DNA from 2 places in the Rahnella sp. Larv3_ips genome. Region 2 is predicted to be linked to the other one. Evidence: predicted binding sites of a transcription regulator. Region 2 holds the regulator's gene; the other holds the start of a gene.
The links. Region 2 encodes Fur, which represses iron uptake genes when iron is present. Its sites were predicted from a motif close to ATAATAATGAGAACNACTATCAA; they were not measured.
Positions count from the first base shown of each region.

Region 1: a site for Fur is predicted at 6,523-6,545, ahead of exbB (tol-pal system-associated acyl-CoA thioesterase). Genes of this name have one in related genera too.

Region 1 covers NZ_MJIB01000011.1:137,705-146,288, forward strand. The annotation lists gene garR (2-hydroxy-3-oxopropionate reductase) at 1-702, opposite strand, end outside; gene garL (2-dehydro-3-deoxyglucarate aldolase) at 729-1,499, opposite strand; gene ED901_RS15535 (MFS transporter) at 1,555-2,901, opposite strand; gene garD (galactarate dehydratase) at 3,440-5,011, shown strand; gene exbD (TonB system transport protein ExbD) at 5,081-5,515, opposite strand; gene exbB (tol-pal system-associated acyl-CoA thioesterase) at 5,525-6,430, opposite strand; gene ED901_RS15555 (TRAP transporter substrate-binding protein) at 6,952-7,929, shown strand; gene ED901_RS15560 (TRAP transporter small permease) at 7,992-8,504, shown strand; gene ED901_RS15565 (TRAP transporter large permease) at 8,518-8,584, shown strand, end outside.
Region 2 covers NZ_MJIB01000005.1:404,134-412,717, forward strand. The annotation lists gene ED901_RS10660 (methyl-accepting chemotaxis protein) at 1-180, opposite strand, end outside; gene fldA (flavodoxin FldA) at 599-1,126, shown strand; gene fur (ferric iron uptake transcriptional regulator) at 1,441-1,896, shown strand; gene chiQ (ChiQ/YbfN family lipoprotein) at 2,034-2,375, opposite strand; gene ED901_RS10680 (OprD family outer membrane porin) at 2,389-3,801, opposite strand; gene glnS (glutamine--tRNA ligase) at 4,270-5,940, opposite strand; gene nagE (PTS N-acetyl glucosamine transporter subunit IIABC) at 6,165-8,117, opposite strand; gene nagB (glucosamine-6-phosphate deaminase) at 8,515-8,584, shown strand, end outside.

The DNA of each region.
Region 1 (8,584 bases), on a different contig from region 2:
ACGGAAGCCCGGTTTGAAATTGCGATCCATCACCATCGGCGCTTTCGCTTCCAGAACAGTGCTGCCTGCCAGTCCACCCCGGATGGCCTGGAATACCAGGTTAGGATCGACGCCCGCTTTGGTGGCCAGCACCAGTGCTTCTGACATTGCCGCAATGTTCAGCGCAACAATGACCTGGTTTGCCAGCTTAGTGACGTTACCCGCGCCGATGTCGCCGGTATGCACCACAGATCCCGCCATCGACTTCATGATGTCATAGCAATGATCGAACACGGCTTTATCACCGCCAACCATCACCGACATGGTGCCGTCGATGGCTTTTGGTTCGCCGCCGGAGACGGGTGCATCCAGCATCGCAATCTGTTTCGCTGCCAGCGCTTCGCTGATTTCACGGCTGGCCAGAGGTGCGATGGAACTCATGTCGATGAAAATCGTCCCGGGACGTGCGCCTTCGATCAGGCCGTTTTCGCCCAACGCCACGTCTTTCACCTGAGGCGAATTTGGCAGCATAGTAATGATCACGTCAGACTGTTCAGCGACCGCTTTCGGCGTGTCAGCGGCGGTGGCACCCAGCGCAACAATTTCGCCCACGGTATCAAGATTGCGGTCCATGACCACCAGTTCATACCCTGCTTTGAGCAAGTTTTTGCTCATAGGCTTGCCCATGATGCCTAAACCAATAAAGCCAATTTTCATTCGAATATCCTCTGATTATTGATGTGATGAGATCACTTAGTGAAGCGATCACACAGCGCCTGCGTTCCTGCGCGATAAATCCCCAGGTCGCTGCCAACGGCCACAAAGGTCGCGCCCCATTCCATGTAGCGGCGCGCATCGGCTTCGACCGGCGCCAGAATGCCGCTGGATTTTCCGTGGGCTTTTGCGCGTTCAAAAATGTGACGAATGGCAGCCTGTACTTCCGGATGACCGGCGTTGCCGAGGTGCCCCATGCCAGCGGCCAGATCGCTTGGCCCGACAAATATGCCGTCAATGCCGTCGGTTGCGGCAATCGCATCGAGGTTATCAACGCCCTGCTGGCTCTCGATTTGCACCATCACCGTGATGTTGTCGTTAATGCTGGTGAAGTAGTCCGGCACCGTGCCAAACATGTTGCTGCGATGCGAAACGGAAACGCCGCGGATCCCTGCCGGCGGATAGCGCGTGGAGGCGACGGCACGTTCGGCCTGCTCCTGCGTCTCTACAAACGGGATCAGGAAATTGTAGAAACCGATATCGAGCAGACGTTTAATCACCACCGGCTCGTTGAAAGGTGGTCGCACGACCGGGGCGCTTTTGCTGCCTTTAAGCGCCATCAGCTGCGGAACAAAAGTGCTGATGTCATTGGGTGCGTGTTCCCCGTCGAGCAACAGCCAGTCAAATCCTGCGACACCCAACACTTCTGTGGCAATCGGGTTGCACAAGGCGGCCCAGCATCCGATCAGCGTTTTGCCTTGCAGTAAGTCCTGACGGAACCGGTTTGGAATCATTGGATTACTCATAGTTGACCTCGTTATAGGGCGGGCGCGGGAGTTCCCGTCTGCCCGCCATCGCAATTTACTGTTTCTTAAGTTCGAGACGCTTGATTTCACCGACAACCAGCAGGTAACACAGCATCGCCATCAGGGCGGAACAGCCGACGAAAATCAGAGCCATGTTGAAAGAATGCAACCCTTTAACGATATAGCCGATAACCAGCGGGGTAACGATTGACGCGACGTTGCCAAAGACGTTGAAGATACCGCCGCACAGGCCAATCACTTCTTTCGGCGCGGTATCTGCAATCACCGGCCAGCCCAGCGCACCGAAGCCTTTACCGAAGAACGCCAGCGCCATCAGGGTAACGACCAGGGTATTGTTATCGGTGTAGTTACATAAAATGATGCTGGTGGCTAACAGCATGCCCAGCACAATCGGAATTTTACGCGCCACGGTCAGGGAGAAACCGCGTTTGAGCAGGTAGTCGGAGAACACGCCGCCGAGTACGCCACCGGCAAAGCCGCACAGCGCCGGAATGGCCGCAATCATCCCCACTTTGAGGATAGACATACCCTTTTCCTGAACCAGATAAATCGGGAACCAGGTCAGGAAGAACCACGTAATACTGTTAATAAAGTATTGGCCGAAGAAGATCCCAAGCATCATGCGGTTGCTCAGCATCTGGCGCACATAGCTCCATTTCGGGCCACTTTTCGCGCCGTCGGCTTTCTTGTGGTCGATGTCGACCACCGCGCCGCCTTCTTTAATAAATTCCAGCTCGCTTTTCGATATGCCAGGGTGTTCCGGCGGGTTGTGGATAAATTTGATCCACACCAGCGTCAGCACAAAACCGATCACCCCCATCACGATAAAGACATGTTCCCAGCCCCAGGCGTAGGTCAGCCAGCCGAGCAGCGGAGAGAACAGCGCGAGCGAGAAATACTGAGCGGAGTTAAAAATCGCCGAAGCCGTTCCGCGTTCTTTCGTCGGGAACCAGGCCGCCACGATACGGGCGTTGGCCGGGAAGGAAGGCGCTTCGGAGAAACCGAGCATAAAGCGCAGTATGAACAGCGTCAGCGCGCCGTACGCCAGCGGGAACCAGCCCACAAAACCTTGTAACAGTGTGAACAGTGACCAGAAAAACAGGCTGTAGGTGTAGACTTTTTTGGAACCAAATTTGTCCAGCAGCCAGCCACCAGGCAACTGCATGATCAGATACGCCCAGCCAAACGCCGCGAAGATTTGCCCCATATCAGCGGCATCCAGGCCCAGCTCACGCGCGACCTCGGTACCGGCAATGGAAAGCGTTGCACGGTCGGCATAATTCACCGCCGTGATAAGAAATATAATCAGCAAAATATAATAGCGAATATGTGTTCGCGTCTTACTTTGCGCCAGCACTCGGGACTGGGATTGAACGCTCATGGTGACCCTCATTTTACTATTACGGAATCATTCGCAGAGAAATTACAGTTATCGAAATAACGTTTTTACTTTTCGCCTGCGGTTTTCCTTTATATGAGACAGACATTTCATAATTATTTATTTATGTCTGAAATTTACCTGTATTGCTTTGAACGCTACCTTCAGAGGGCCAACACAGTATAAAAAACGATGCCTCAAATAACACTGTGCATTCGCACAAGAATACGCCGGTTGAAAACGACTATTCTTTTGCATTCACACATCATTGTGGGAGGATAATCACAGTTCACGCGGCGGCTGAAGCCGCACAGATCAAAGGGTGATATTCATCACATTTATTCTGTCACCTGCCACACAGAATGACGTTCAGCGGGTGAAAAGCTGGTCAGTTGCACAATGAGGTTCCCGGACAGCTGTTTTATAATGGATGCATACCCTGTATTGCCGAAAAGACAAAACGCAACATTTGTACGCTACGAATTCAGAGAATTAACCGAAGGTTCTTTTTTCGGGATGTTTAATAAACGCGGAGACAGTTATGTCACGTAATAAAGATAAAGAGCATGCAACCGACGCACTTTTCATTAAAGTTCATGAAAACGATAACGTTGCCATTATTGTGAATGATAACGGCTTAAAAGCCGGCACCCGATTTTCAAATGGTCTGGAATTAATTGAGCATATTCCTCAGGGCCATAAAGTTGCTTTGCAAACCATTGCCAAAGGCGGCGATATTATTCGTTATGGTGAAGTGATTGGTTATGCCGTGCGGGAAATCGCCCAGGGCGGCTGGATAGACGAATCCCTGGTCGAACTGCCGGTCGCCCCTGAACTGAACAGCCTGCCGCTGGCTACCCGGGTTCCCCCTGCGTTGCCGCCGCTGGAAGGCTTCACGTTTGAAGGCTACCGCAACGAAGACGGCAGCGTAGGCACTAAAAATCTGCTCGGCATTACCACCAGCGTTCACTGTGTGGCGGGGGTGGTGGATTACGTAGTAAAAATCATCGAGCGTGATTTACTGCCCAAATTCCCTAACGTCGATGGCGTGGTGGCGCTGAATCATCTGTACGGATGTGGCGTGGCGATCAACGCACCGGCAGCGGTCGTCCCGATCCGCACCATTCACAATCTGGCACTGAACCCGAACTTTGGCGGCGAAGTCATGGTGGTCGGCTTAGGTTGTGAGAAATTACAACCTGAACGCCTGCTGGAAGGCACGCCGGACGTGCAGGCTATTTCCCTCGACGATACCCATATCGTCCGTTTGCAGGATGAGCAGCACGTCGGCTTTCAGTCAATGGTTGACGATATCCTGACCGTCGCGCAGTTCCATCTGGAACGGCTGAACCGTCGTCAGCGCGAAACCTGTCCGGCCTCTGACCTGGTGGTCGGCATGCAGTGTGGCGGCAGCGACGCTTTCTCCGGCGTGACCGCCAATCCTGCCGTGGGCTTTGCCTCGGATCTGCTGGTTCGCTGCGGCGGCACGGTGATGTTCTCTGAAGTGACGGAAGTGCGCGATGCGATCCACCTGCTGACTCCGCGTGCTGCTGACGTCAGCGTCGGTAAACGCCTGCTGGAAGAGATGGCCTGGTACGATAATTATCTGTCCCTCGGACAAACCGACCGCAGCGCCAACCCGTCGCCGGGCAACAAGAAAGGCGGACTGGCTAACGTGGTAGAAAAAGCACTCGGTTCGATTGCGAAATCGGGCACCAGCGCAATTTCAGAAGTACTGTCTCCGGGGCAACGTCCGACCAAAAAAGGCCTGATTTTCGCTGCGACGCCAGCCAGTGATTTCGTCTGCGGAACGCAGCAACTGGCCTCGGGCATCACTGTGCAGGTCTTTACCACCGGGCGCGGCACGCCGTACGGCCTGCTGGCGGTGCCGGTGATAAAAATGGCTACCCGCACCACGCTGGCGAACCGCTGGCATGACCTGATGGACATCAACGCCGGTACGATCGCCACCGGCGACGCCACCATCGAAGACGTCGGCTGGGAGCTGTTCCACTTTATTCTGGACATCGCCAGCGGTCGTAAAAAAACCTGGTCCGATACCTGGGGTATTCACAATGCGCTGGCGGTATTTAACCCGGCGCCGGTGACCTGATCTGCCACATCACCAAAGCAAAAGGCCAGCAATGCTGGCCTTTTTTATGCTTCGGATCTGAAGGATAACTTACTGAGCCGCTGCTGCGCCCGTCTGTTCTGCACCTACCAGCCCGACTTTCAGATAACCGGCTTTACGCAGGTTATCCATCACATTCATCAGCGTTTCGTAGTCCACCGTCTTATCTGCACGGAAGAAAATCGTACTCTGCTTATTGCCCTGAGTACGCTGATCGAGCATGGCAGTCAGGTTGTCGCTATTTACCGGGCTGTCGCCGAGGAACAGCTGTTTGTCCGATTTCACCGTCAGGAAGATCGGTTTCTCAGGACGCGGCTGCGCTTTCGCCGTGGAAGCCGGTAAATCTACCCGCACATCTACGGTAGCCAGTGGCGCGGCGACCATGAAGATGATCAGCAGAACCAACATAACGTCGATGAAAGGCGTGACGTTAATGTCATGCATTTCACCGCTTTCGTCGATATCGTCGTTTAACCGAATAGCCATAATCTGTTCTTATCCTACGCGTAACTGACCTGTCTGACCGCGCGGCGCATCGCCTTCGCTGGCAGCCAGATCCAAATCACGGCCCTGTAACAGGATAATCTGCGCCGCCACGTCGCCAACCTGATGACGATAGGAAGTGATGGTACGGGCGAAAATGTTGTAGATAACCACCGCAGGGATGGCAGCAACCAGACCCACCGCGGTCGCCAGCAGGGCTTCTGCAATACCTGGCGCCACAACGGCAAGGTTAGTGGTCTGGGTTTGGGCGATACCAATGAAACTGTTCATGATGCCCCACACGGTACCAAACAGACCGACGAAAGGAGAGATCGCGCCGATAGTGGCGAGGATCCCATTGCCCCGGCCCATGTGACGCCCGGCAGCACCCACACGACGCTCCAGACGGAAACCGGTGCGTTCTTTAATGCCGTTGTTGTCGGTGGAACCGGCAGACAGCTCGAGTTCATTTTGCGCATCGCGGATCATTTGTGCGCTGATGCTGCTGGCGGCGAAACTCTCAGCCTGCTCGGCAGCTTCGTCCAGCGTACGCACGGAAGACAACGCATCAAATTCACGGCGCATACGGCGTTTAGCGCTGAACACTTCGGAGCCTTTGCTGAACAGCAAAGCCCAGGTGACAACGGACGCCAGCAGCAGGCCGATCATGACAGTTTTCACCACCACGTCAGCATGATGGTACATGCCTAATACGGACAGATCGGTAGGGATGACGGGAGCTTCCGCTGGTGCGGATTGCATAACCGGCGCGGGCGTGGTGTCTGCCGCAGCAGGTGCCGGTTGCGTGGTTTCAGAAGTGACAGCATTCGCCGCCGGCGTCGCAGGTGCAGCCATTGCGTTACCGCTCAGGCCAACCACCAACATTAACGACATCAATACTGAAGTCGTTTTTTTCATCTTATTGCGAGCCGTTTTCACGCGTCGCCTCCAGCCAGAATCAGTGTATATGGGTTAAATAACGCCGAATTGTATCAAATAAAAAGACCTAATTGATAGTCGTTCTCATTATTATTTACATTGTCCCGCCTGCTGACGCGGGTGTCCTTGACGGATGACAAGGTTTTGAGTCTTTGGTCAATACTTCAACAGTTATACACGGGTCACACTTTTGTAAAAAATCCCACAGTAAATCAATCGCCTGAACATAATTATCAAAGACAAAACAATGTTTTAAATATTAAGTAACAGCATTTTACATTTGTTATTAATTTGTGATAACGCTCAAATACCCGGCAGTTATAAATAAGGTAAGGTCTATGTACCGGGAAAGACCACACACCGGAATTCCCTGTATCCATTTAATTTATAAGACAATTTACAAGATTCACATGAGGTTCCGTCAGCGCACGGCGCGCCAGACCGGTTCATTTTCGCTGTAACTTTTCATTCCCTTACTGAATTCCCCTGGAGACAAACTGATGAAAATGCAAAAAGCACTTCTCAGCCTTTGCCTGAGTTCCGCGACCCTGTTATTCACTTCCGGCCTGTCAGCACAAACGTTGAAAGCTGCCGACGTGCATCCGCAAGGTTACCCGAACGTCGTTGCCGTCCAGCATATGGGCGAAAAGTTGCAAAAACAAACAGACGGACGCCTTGAAATCAAAACCTTCCCCGGCGGTGTGCTGGGCGACGAAAAGCAGGAAATTGAACAGGCGCAGCTCGGTGCGCTGGATATTATTCGCGTATCAATGACCCCGGTGGCGTCAATCCTGCCCGAAATCAACGTGTTCACCCTGCCCTATATTTTCCGCGATGAAGATCACATGCACAAAGTGCTCGACGGTCAGATTGGCAAAGAGATCGGCGATAAAATTACCAATAACCCGAACTCCCGGCTGGTATTTCTCGGCTGGATGGACGGCGGGACCCGCAATCTGATCACCAAAGAACCGGTCGTCAAACCGGAAGATTTGAAAGGCATGAAGATCCGCGTTCAGGGCAGCCCGATTGCGCTGGCAACGCTGAAAGCCATGGGAGCAAACCCGGTCGCTATGGGCGTCAGTGAAGTGTTCAGCGGTATGCAAACCGGGGTTATCGACGGCACGGAAAACAATCCACCGACCTTCGTCGCGCACAACTACCTGCCGGTGGTGAAAAACTACACCTACAGCCGTCATTTCATTATTCCTGAGCTGTTCCTGTACTCAAAAGTGAAATGGGACAAGCTGAAACCGGAAGATCAGCAGTTGATCCTGAAACTGTCGAAAGAAGCCCAGGATGAGCAGCGTGAACTGTGGAAAGCCTATAACGAAAAAGCCCTCGCCACCATGAAAGCGGGCGGCGTGAAATTTTACGACATCGATCCGGCGGCCTATGTTCAGGCCACCCAGTCCGTTCGCGATGAGTTCGGTAAAGACCATAAAGATCTGATGCAGCAAATCGCTGACGTTCAGTAACCACTGTCTCTGACACGGGCAGCTCCCGCTGCCCTTTTCCGACACTCACCGGGGGAGACTTTATGATTTCCGGATATCACACCCTGATGGACATTCTTTACCGCGCCGCAATGTGGCTTGCCGGGATTGCATTATTGCTGATGGTCGGGGTGATCCCCATCGGGATATTCGCCCGCTATGTCATGAACAGTGCACTGTCATGGCCTGAGCCGGTTGCCATCATGTGTATGGTGACGTTCACCTTTATCGGCGCGGCCGTCAGTTATCGCGCGGGTTCTCACATCGTGGTGGCGATGGTCACCGACCGTCTGCCTCCTGCCCTGAAAAAGTTCTCGGCGCTGCTGTCAGATCTGATGATGCTGGCGATCAGCATCTTCATTTTCTGGTACAGCCTGCATCTGTGCAGTGAACTGTGGCTCCAGCCGGTGGCGGAATTCCCGCTGCTGACCGCCGGAGAAACCTATTTACCGCTGCCCGTGGGCTCTGCCCTGACGATCTTATTCATCATTGAGCAGATCATTGCCGGGCCGCAGCATCAGCGCCCTGTCGTGATGCTGGGAAATTCCGACGCCTGACCCGGAGAGACTTATGGATGCACTCATTTTACTGTTAACGCTGGGGGTGATGCTGGCGATCGGCGTGCCGGTGGCTTACG
Region 2 (8,584 bases):
ATCATTTCCTTTGCTGATCAGCGCCATATTGTTGACGAGCTCAGAACTGTTGCGGGTGTTTTGCGTCAGCGTATTCAGTGAGTTAACGGTGTAAAGGGATACACCCGCCCACATAACGCAGAAAACGCCAAGAATGGTTAATAACGCGGCCCTGATGGTGATATTTTTTAAAAACTGCACGATATGCCTCTCTCGAAACATGACTGTTTCTGGTCTGAGGATTGAGGGGGATGCGGAGAATCAAGACAAGTAACCATCAGGCAAGTGCCCCAGGACATGTTTGAACACCTCTCCGGGCATCGATTTCTTTATTATGTTGAGATTGCTCTCGCATCATCTATCGGCGGGACGTGCTTAAAATTTAGTATTGTTAAGATATATTTCTTCACTTTGCTTTTAACCCCGTCAATTTTGAGGATTTTATCTGGATTAAAAGCACACGAAGGCGATACCACTTAAAAAGATTGCCCGATAAACTTATTCGTCAGTTAAGAAGGCGAGCAGAAGCATATTCTCCGCCTCACGAGTTTGCTATTATCAGCACTATTATTGCCTGCAATGTAGGGCTTATCATTGAGAACAAGAGGTTAGACATCTTATGGCCGTAGTAGGAATCTTCTTTGGATCCGATACAGGTAACACCGAAAACATCGCAAAAATGATCCAGAAACAACTGGGTAAAGATGTTGCTGAGGTGCATGACATTGCGAAGAGCAGCAAAGAGGATCTGGAAAAATTCGATATTTTGCTGATCGGTATTCCAACCTGGTATTACGGTGAAGCTCAGTGTGACTGGGACGATTTCTTCCCAAGCCTGGAAGAGATAGATTTTGAAGGTAAGCTGGTTGCGCTGTTTGGTTGCGGCGATCAGGAAGACTACGCAGAATATTTCTGTGATGCGCTGGGCACCGTGCGCGACATCATTGAGCCACGCGGCGCGGTGATTGTGGGTCACTGGCCAACCGAAGGCTATCACTTCGAAGCATCCAAAGGTCTGGCAGATGATAAACATTTCATTGGACTGGCTATTGATGAAGACCGTCAGCCGGAATTAACCAATGAGCGCGTTGACGCCTGGGTTAAGCAAATTACTGAAGAATTGAGCCTTTCAGAAATTATTGGCTAAAAACCCTGTTGGCCCTGAGGATTTATTCTACAATTAAAGGGCCAAACTATTACTGAAATTAACAATTTAGCCACAACAAAATTGTTACTTTCGGTGGTATCAAGGTACACTGAGTTCATCTGTTTTTTCTATCGATCAAGTCGTTGCATTGTCTTATGTGACTGGCATTTAGTGATCTTTATTAACAGGCTATCGTTTAGGGGATCGGCACACTTCCGTTAAAAGAAGGATCCTAATCGAAGAATTTTGTGCCGCTGATGCCACAGGCTCCATGCCTCAACTTGATTAGCACATAGTAACAGGACTGAATCCGCATGACTGACAACAACACCGCACTGAAGAAAGCCGGCTTAAAAGTCACGCTTCCGCGCCTTAAAATCCTGGAAGTGTTGCAAGCGCCGGAAGGTCATCACGTTAGTGCGGAAGATCTGTACAAACAATTGATTGATATGGGTGAAGAGATTGGTCTGGCGACGGTTTACCGCGTTCTGAACCAGTTTGATGACGCCGGTATCGTGACCCGCCATAACTTCGAAGGCGGCAAGTCCGTGTTCGAACTGACTCAGCAACACCATCACGATCACCTGATTTGCTTAGATTGTGGCCGTGTTATTGAATTCCGCGACGAATACATTGAAGGTCGTCAGCGCGAAATTGCTAAAAAACACGGTATCAAACTGACCAACCACAGCCTGTACCTGTACGGCCACTGTGAAGCAGGCGACTGCCGCGAAGATGACTCTTTGCACAATGACAAACCTGCGCAGTAATCTGCCGGGCTCGTTGATATCGACCTAAAATTAACCGCTGAAAAGCGGTTTTTTTATGCCCGTTTATCAGCGATGAAAGACATAAAAAACCCCGGCAAGCCGGGGTTTTCTGTCTCACCTTCAGGGATTGACGAGGTTTACTGCACCGGCGCAGGTGAGTTATTGGCTTTAATTTCCTTCCAGATTTTTCCACAATCGGCGGCGTAAGCCTGCCCGTCTCCGGTTTTGCGTGCCGTCAGGCAGCGCTGGTAATCCAGCACGCGTACCGTTTCCTGTTGTGCAAACTGCTGGTGAGCTTTCTCTTCCTTCAGAACGTTAAGAACCGCCTGGCAGGATGCAAGTTTGTCCGGCGAGCCTTCGGCAGTGTTGATGCAGGCGCTGTAAGCCTTGCGCAGTCTGGCATCTTCAGCCTGCCCTGACGTCTGGGAACAACCGGCCAGCAATAAAGACGTGGTCACGATCAGCAGTAATTTATTCATCGACATAGTGACCTCAGAAAATAGTGAATGGAGCGATAACGATAAATTTCACATCTTTTTCATCCTGGAAGATGTTGCCGTAACCACCGCCCCAGCTCGGAATATCTGAATGGTTGTCATACTGGGTGTAATGCAATTTGAACAACGTGCCTTTGGCGCGCCCTTCCTGAAGGGTGTAAAGCGCATCCAGACTCCACGCACTTTCTTTCAGACGCTGGCTTTGGTCATAAACTGCATTGGTGCTTGGCTTGGCATCCCATGCATAAACATAGGAACCGCCGACCGCGAAGCCCGGCAGATCCCATTTCGCCAGATCATATAAAACACCGGCATATACCGCTTTTTCGCCGTTGGCGTTGAAGTCGGAACGGTTATCCCACCACACATCGAGACGACCATTGGATGAGGAATACGTTGGGGTCATACGCTGAAGGAAGTAGCCCTGATTCCCCTCCGCCTTGACCATCGTCCCTTCCAGACGCCAGTCAAACTGGCCGGTGGTATAACCGAACGTCAGAGCCTGCAACCATGCCAGCCCATCGTACAAACTGTTAGGATCGTTTTTATCACTGATGCGGTCTTCTGCACCGTAGAACTGGTAGCTGGTGGTCAGCGGGTTACCCAGCAGATCCATTTTGTAAGAGGCTTTAGCGAAATACTGATCGACGTAGCTTTCCGCTTCGCCATAGGCGGCTTCGAGCACCAGATCATTTTTGAAGTCGTATTTCGCGCCCAGCGAGTGAATATAGGAAACACCGGTTTTTTTGTCATTCTGGCGGAAATCATCCATTTCCAGATGCCACGGTGATTTATATTCATCCGCCCACATGTAAGAGAAACTTAGTTCGCCCGGCTCGCCAAAATCATGTTTATATCCGGCTTCTGCGCCGCGATACGTGCCCGGCATGAAACTCCAGTGCGGCGCAATCAGGGTTTGGCCGGTAGGCTGAATGTAACCCGCGTGGCCCCAGAAGCCGCCGTATTTGAACTTACCGGCAGCTTTATACAGGCTGACTCCGCCTTTATCGCCAGAGTAATCTTCATCGTAGGCGTGATTTTTTGAGGAGAATGCAATTTCGTTCGGGTGGCCGCTGTCGCTGGCTTCGGCCATTTCAATTGCCGTAAAAGCTGCAACGTCGATGCCGAACATATCCCACGCATAACCGGAGGAGAAATCCAGATTCAGGTTGGCGGTGGCATGAGAAAGGTTAGTGGCGTATTTATCGTAATCAGGGTTGTTGACGGTGACTTTAGAGCCGTCGGGGCGGGTTTCTTCTTTGGTTTTATTCAGATCTTTGCGATCACGTTCGCGCTGCCAGTAATACACGCCACCGGTGAGCGTCGAATCATCAATAAAGCCCGCCGCGTTTGCCTCTTCAGAAAACATTAATCCGCCACCCAATAAGGTGCCGGCCAGAGAATACATCACAGGTTTCAGATAAGCCGATCCCCTGCCCCGGTTAAGGTGCTTGTGCATAGAAATTCCTCATTTTTGACTAAAAAGTAACTGCAAAACCCAAACGGGTATTAAAAGCGGGCGTCAGAGACGTCACCGTAAAAGCAAGGGTAGAGTATTTTTCGCGACGCGAATTATCAATGAGTAATTCATCATTGATCTCTGAAATATGACAAAGTGCACATAAAGATGAAAAAGTATTACAGAAAGAACTTTGTGGGAATTTAAGCGAGGGAAAAAGTGAAAACAATTAAGAATCAAATAACTAAAAAGGATAAGTCTGTGGTTTACACGTTTCAGCTTTCAGGGGTATTTAATCAGAGCCGCTAAAAAGTGCGCATCATAAACACATTAATTCGCGACAGAAATCAATTTCGATATTGCTTAAGGCATAAAAAAACGCAGCCGAAGCTGCGTTAAAAATAAGTCTTACTTCAATCAGACGACGGGTTTGCTTTCCCAGGTATCGCGCAGACCGACGGTGCGGTTAAACACCAGATGCTCCGCGCTGGAATAGCGGCTGTCGGCACAGAAGTAACCTTCACGTTCGAACTGCAGGCTGACTTCCGCCTGCGCCCCTGCCAGAGAAGGCTCTACAAAGCCCTGAGCGATAACCAGTGACTCCGGGTTGATGGTGGTCAGGAAATCCTCTGCCTGACCGGGGTTCGCTACGCTGAACAGACGGTCATACAGACGGAATTCTGCTGGCTTACCTTCAGTGGCGGAAACCCAGTGGATCACACCTTTCACCTTGCGGCCATCAGCAGGATCTTTGCTCAGCGTGTCGATATCGTAAGAACAGAAGATAGTGGTGATATTCCCTTCGGCATCTTTCTCAATGCGTTCCGCTTTGATCACATACGCATTGCGCAGGCGCACTTCTTTGCCCAGCACCAGACGCTTGTACTGCTTGTTAGCTTCTTCGCGGAAATCAGCCTGATCGATGTAAATCTCACGGGTGAAAGGCACGTCGCGGGTGCCCATTTCCGGCTTGCTCGGATGGTTTGGCATTTTCACCTGTTGCACGTCATCACCGGTAAAGTTTTCAATGATCACTTTAACCGGATTGATAACAGCCATGGCGCGCGGTGCGTTCTCGTTCAGATCGTCGCGAATGCAGGATTCCAGCGCCATCATTTCGACGTTGTTGTCTTGCTTGGTCACGCCAATACGACGACAGAATTCACGGATCGATGCAGCGGTATAACCACGGCGGCGCAGACCTGAAACGGTCGGCATACGCGGGTCGTCCCAGCCTTCTACAATCTTCTCGGTCACCAGCAGGTTCAGCTTACGCTTGGACATGATGGAGTATTCGAGATTCAGACGGGAAAACTCATACTGACGCGGATGGCATGGAATAGTGATGTTATCCAGCACCCAGTCATACAGACGGCGGTTGTCCTGGAATTCCAGCGTACATAACGAATGGGTGATCCCTTCCAGCGCATCGGAAATGCAGTGGGTGAAATCGTACATCGGGTAGATGCACCATTTTGTGCCGGTCTGATGATGCTCAGCGAACTTAATACGGTAGATAACCGGATCGCGCATCACGAAGAATGGCGATGCCATATCGATTTTGGCACGCAGACAGGCCGCACCTTCAGCGAATTCACCGTTGCGCATTTTTTCAAACAGCGCGATGTTTTCTTCCACGGAGCGATCGCGGTACGGGCTATTTTTACCCGGCGCAGTCAGGGAACCGCGATATTCGCGAATTTGGTCGGGGGAAAGTTCATCAACGTAAGCCAGACCTTTGTTGATCAATTCCAGCGCGTAAGCGTGCAGTTGATCGAAATAGTCTGAAGAGTAGTGGATATCACCGCTCCAGTCGAAGCCCAGCCACTGGACGTCGTGCTTGATAGACTCAACGAATTCGATGTCTTCTTTTGCCGGGTTGGTATCGTCAAAACGCAGATTGCACTGACCCTGATAGTCTTGTGCAATGCCGAAGTTCAGGCAGATAGACTTTGCATGGCCGATATGCAAATAGCCATTAGGCTCAGGCGGGAAACGGGTGTGAACGGTATTGTGTTTCCCGGTCGCCAGATCTTCATCAATAATCTGACGGATAAAATTTGTTGGGCGGGCTTCAGCCTCACTCATTGTGCAATTCCTCTACGCAACATTGACTCTACGGATAACCGCTTATGTTCCAACAAGCCACGTCGGGAAACAACCGTTAGTTGCATTAAATCGTGGTTATCCCCTCACAGGCTGTCCGAAAACAATAAAAAACGGGAAGAGATCGCTCTCTTCCCGTTTTGTTATCGCTGTAATGACATTTTCAGCAGCGGCGGTGACTGACACCGCCTCACTCAGTCAAAAAATTATTTGCCCTGAATGTCGAACAGCTTGGTCTGACCCGCGACCACTGAGCCGCTCGCCAGTGCACTGACACCGGTGTAATCATCGATATTGCTGACGACGACCGGGCTAATCATTGAGCGCGCATTGGCATTCAGATAATCCAGATCCAGTTCCAGCACAGGCTGACCGGCTGTCACAGTGGCACCTTCTTCGACCAGGCGGGTAAAGCCCTGACCGTTCAGCGTAACCGTATCAATCCCCATGTGAACCACGATTTCAGCGCCAGAAACAGTTTCCAGGCAGAACGCATGATTGGTGTTGAAGATTTTCACCACAGTGCCCGCAGCAGGCGATACCACGATTTTACCGGTAGGACGAATGGCGACACCATCACCAACGGCTTTGCTGGCGAAGGCTTCATCAGGTACCTGATCCAGCGCCACGATGTCACCGGTGACCGGAGACACCAGGGTTTCAACCACCGTTTTCACTGTGTTTGGCACGGCCTGAGGGGCAGCGTTGCTCATGGCGACTGGCGCGGCAGTTGCCACACCGGCAGCAACCGGACCACGGGCAATCACCTTCTTCATGGCATCGGCCAGAGATTCAGCTTTTGCACCCACAATAACCTGGATACTTTGTTTATTCAGACGAACGATACCCGATGCACCAAGGCGCTTACATGCAGCATCGTCAACCGTACCCGCATCTTTTACATTCAGACGCAGACGGGTAATACACGCATCAATTCCTTTGAAGTTATCAGAACCGCCCAACGCACCGATGTAGCTCAGCGCCAGCTGGTTAAGACCTTCTTCAGTATTGCTGTTGGCTTCCGGTGCACCCATGTCTACCGTGTCATCTTCGCGACCCGGCGTTTTCAGGTTGAACATACGGATGATCACGCTGAACAACACGAAGTAGATGATGAAGAAGACCACACCCATCACCAGCAACATCCAGACGTTTTTACTTGCCGCTGGCAGGTTGTACATCAACGCATAGTCGATCGCACCCGCAGAGAAAGAGAAGCCTGCATGGATACCCAGCGCCGTGGCAACGTACAGGCTGATCCCGGTCAGGATGGCGTGCACTAAATAGAGCAGCGGAGCGAGGAACATGAAGAGGAATTCTAACGGCTCGGTGACACCGGTCAGGAACGCCGTAACCGCAACGGACACCAGCATACCGCCAACCAATGGACGACGTTCTTTAGGCGCTGCGAAGTACATCGCAAATGCTGCACCTGGCAGACCAAACATCATGATTGGGAAGAAGCCGGACATGAACATCCCCGCCGTGCCGTCACCCGCGTAGAAGCGGTTGATGTCACCGTGGAACACAGTGCCTGCAGCGTTGGTGAAGTCACCAATCTGGAACCATGCGATGGTGTTCAGTACCTGATGCAGACCAGTTGGGATCAGCAGACGGTTAACGAAACCAAAGATACCGGCACCGAATGCACCCGCGCCCACGATCCACTCACCACCGGCGCGGATAGCATCCTGCACCGGAGGCCAGACGTAACCGAAGATCGCGGCCAGAACCAGACAAAAGAAGCCGGTTGCGATAGGAACGAAACGTTTCCCACCGAAGAAGCTCAGGAAGTCAGGCAGTTTGATATCAGACCAGCGGTTGTAAACCATACCGCCCACCAGACCGGTGATAATACCGGCCAGCACGCCCATGTTAACGGCCGGGTTAATGGTGATCATCGCTTTGGTCAGGATAAAGTAACCGATGCCGCCTGCTAATGCTGCGGCACCTGCGTTGTCTTTAGACCAGCTGGACGCCACACCGATGGCGAAAATGAGCGCCAGGTTATCGAAAATCCCGCCACCGGCTTGCGCGATGAAAGGCATGTTAAGAAGATCAGGCTGACCGAAGCGCAGCAATAACGCAGCGACCGGCAGTACGGCTATCGGCAGCTGTAGCGCTCTGCCTAAACGCTGAAAGAATCCAAGAATATTCACATTTCCCCCTATCCGCCGTCAGGCGAATCACCTAAGTAGTTTAATTAGTATGGTTACTACCTTTACTGTTTACCGTTCCGATTTAACCAACTGCTCTGCGAGTGTAAAAAGATTATTTCGTATCGCAAATTAAAACCTCTCTTTTTGTGATAATTGTCACCAAAAAGAGGTGATAACATGCCATCAGACTGGTCAACACACAAAACTTATTTTATTATTAAAAAAATCTAGACGGTATTGTGCCAGCCATAAACTTTCACGGTGGTTTACGCTTAACAAGACCGCCTTTGAACCGAAGAACTTTTGCTTTTGTTTTGTCTACACATGTCCCAAGGTCTTCAGTTTCGACTAAGGGTATGAACAGTATATTCAATATTCTGAAATCAAGAGGTACGTGATGAGACTTATTCCTTTAAATACCACCACTGAAGTCGGCAAATGGGCTGCGCGCCATATCGTTGAGCGCA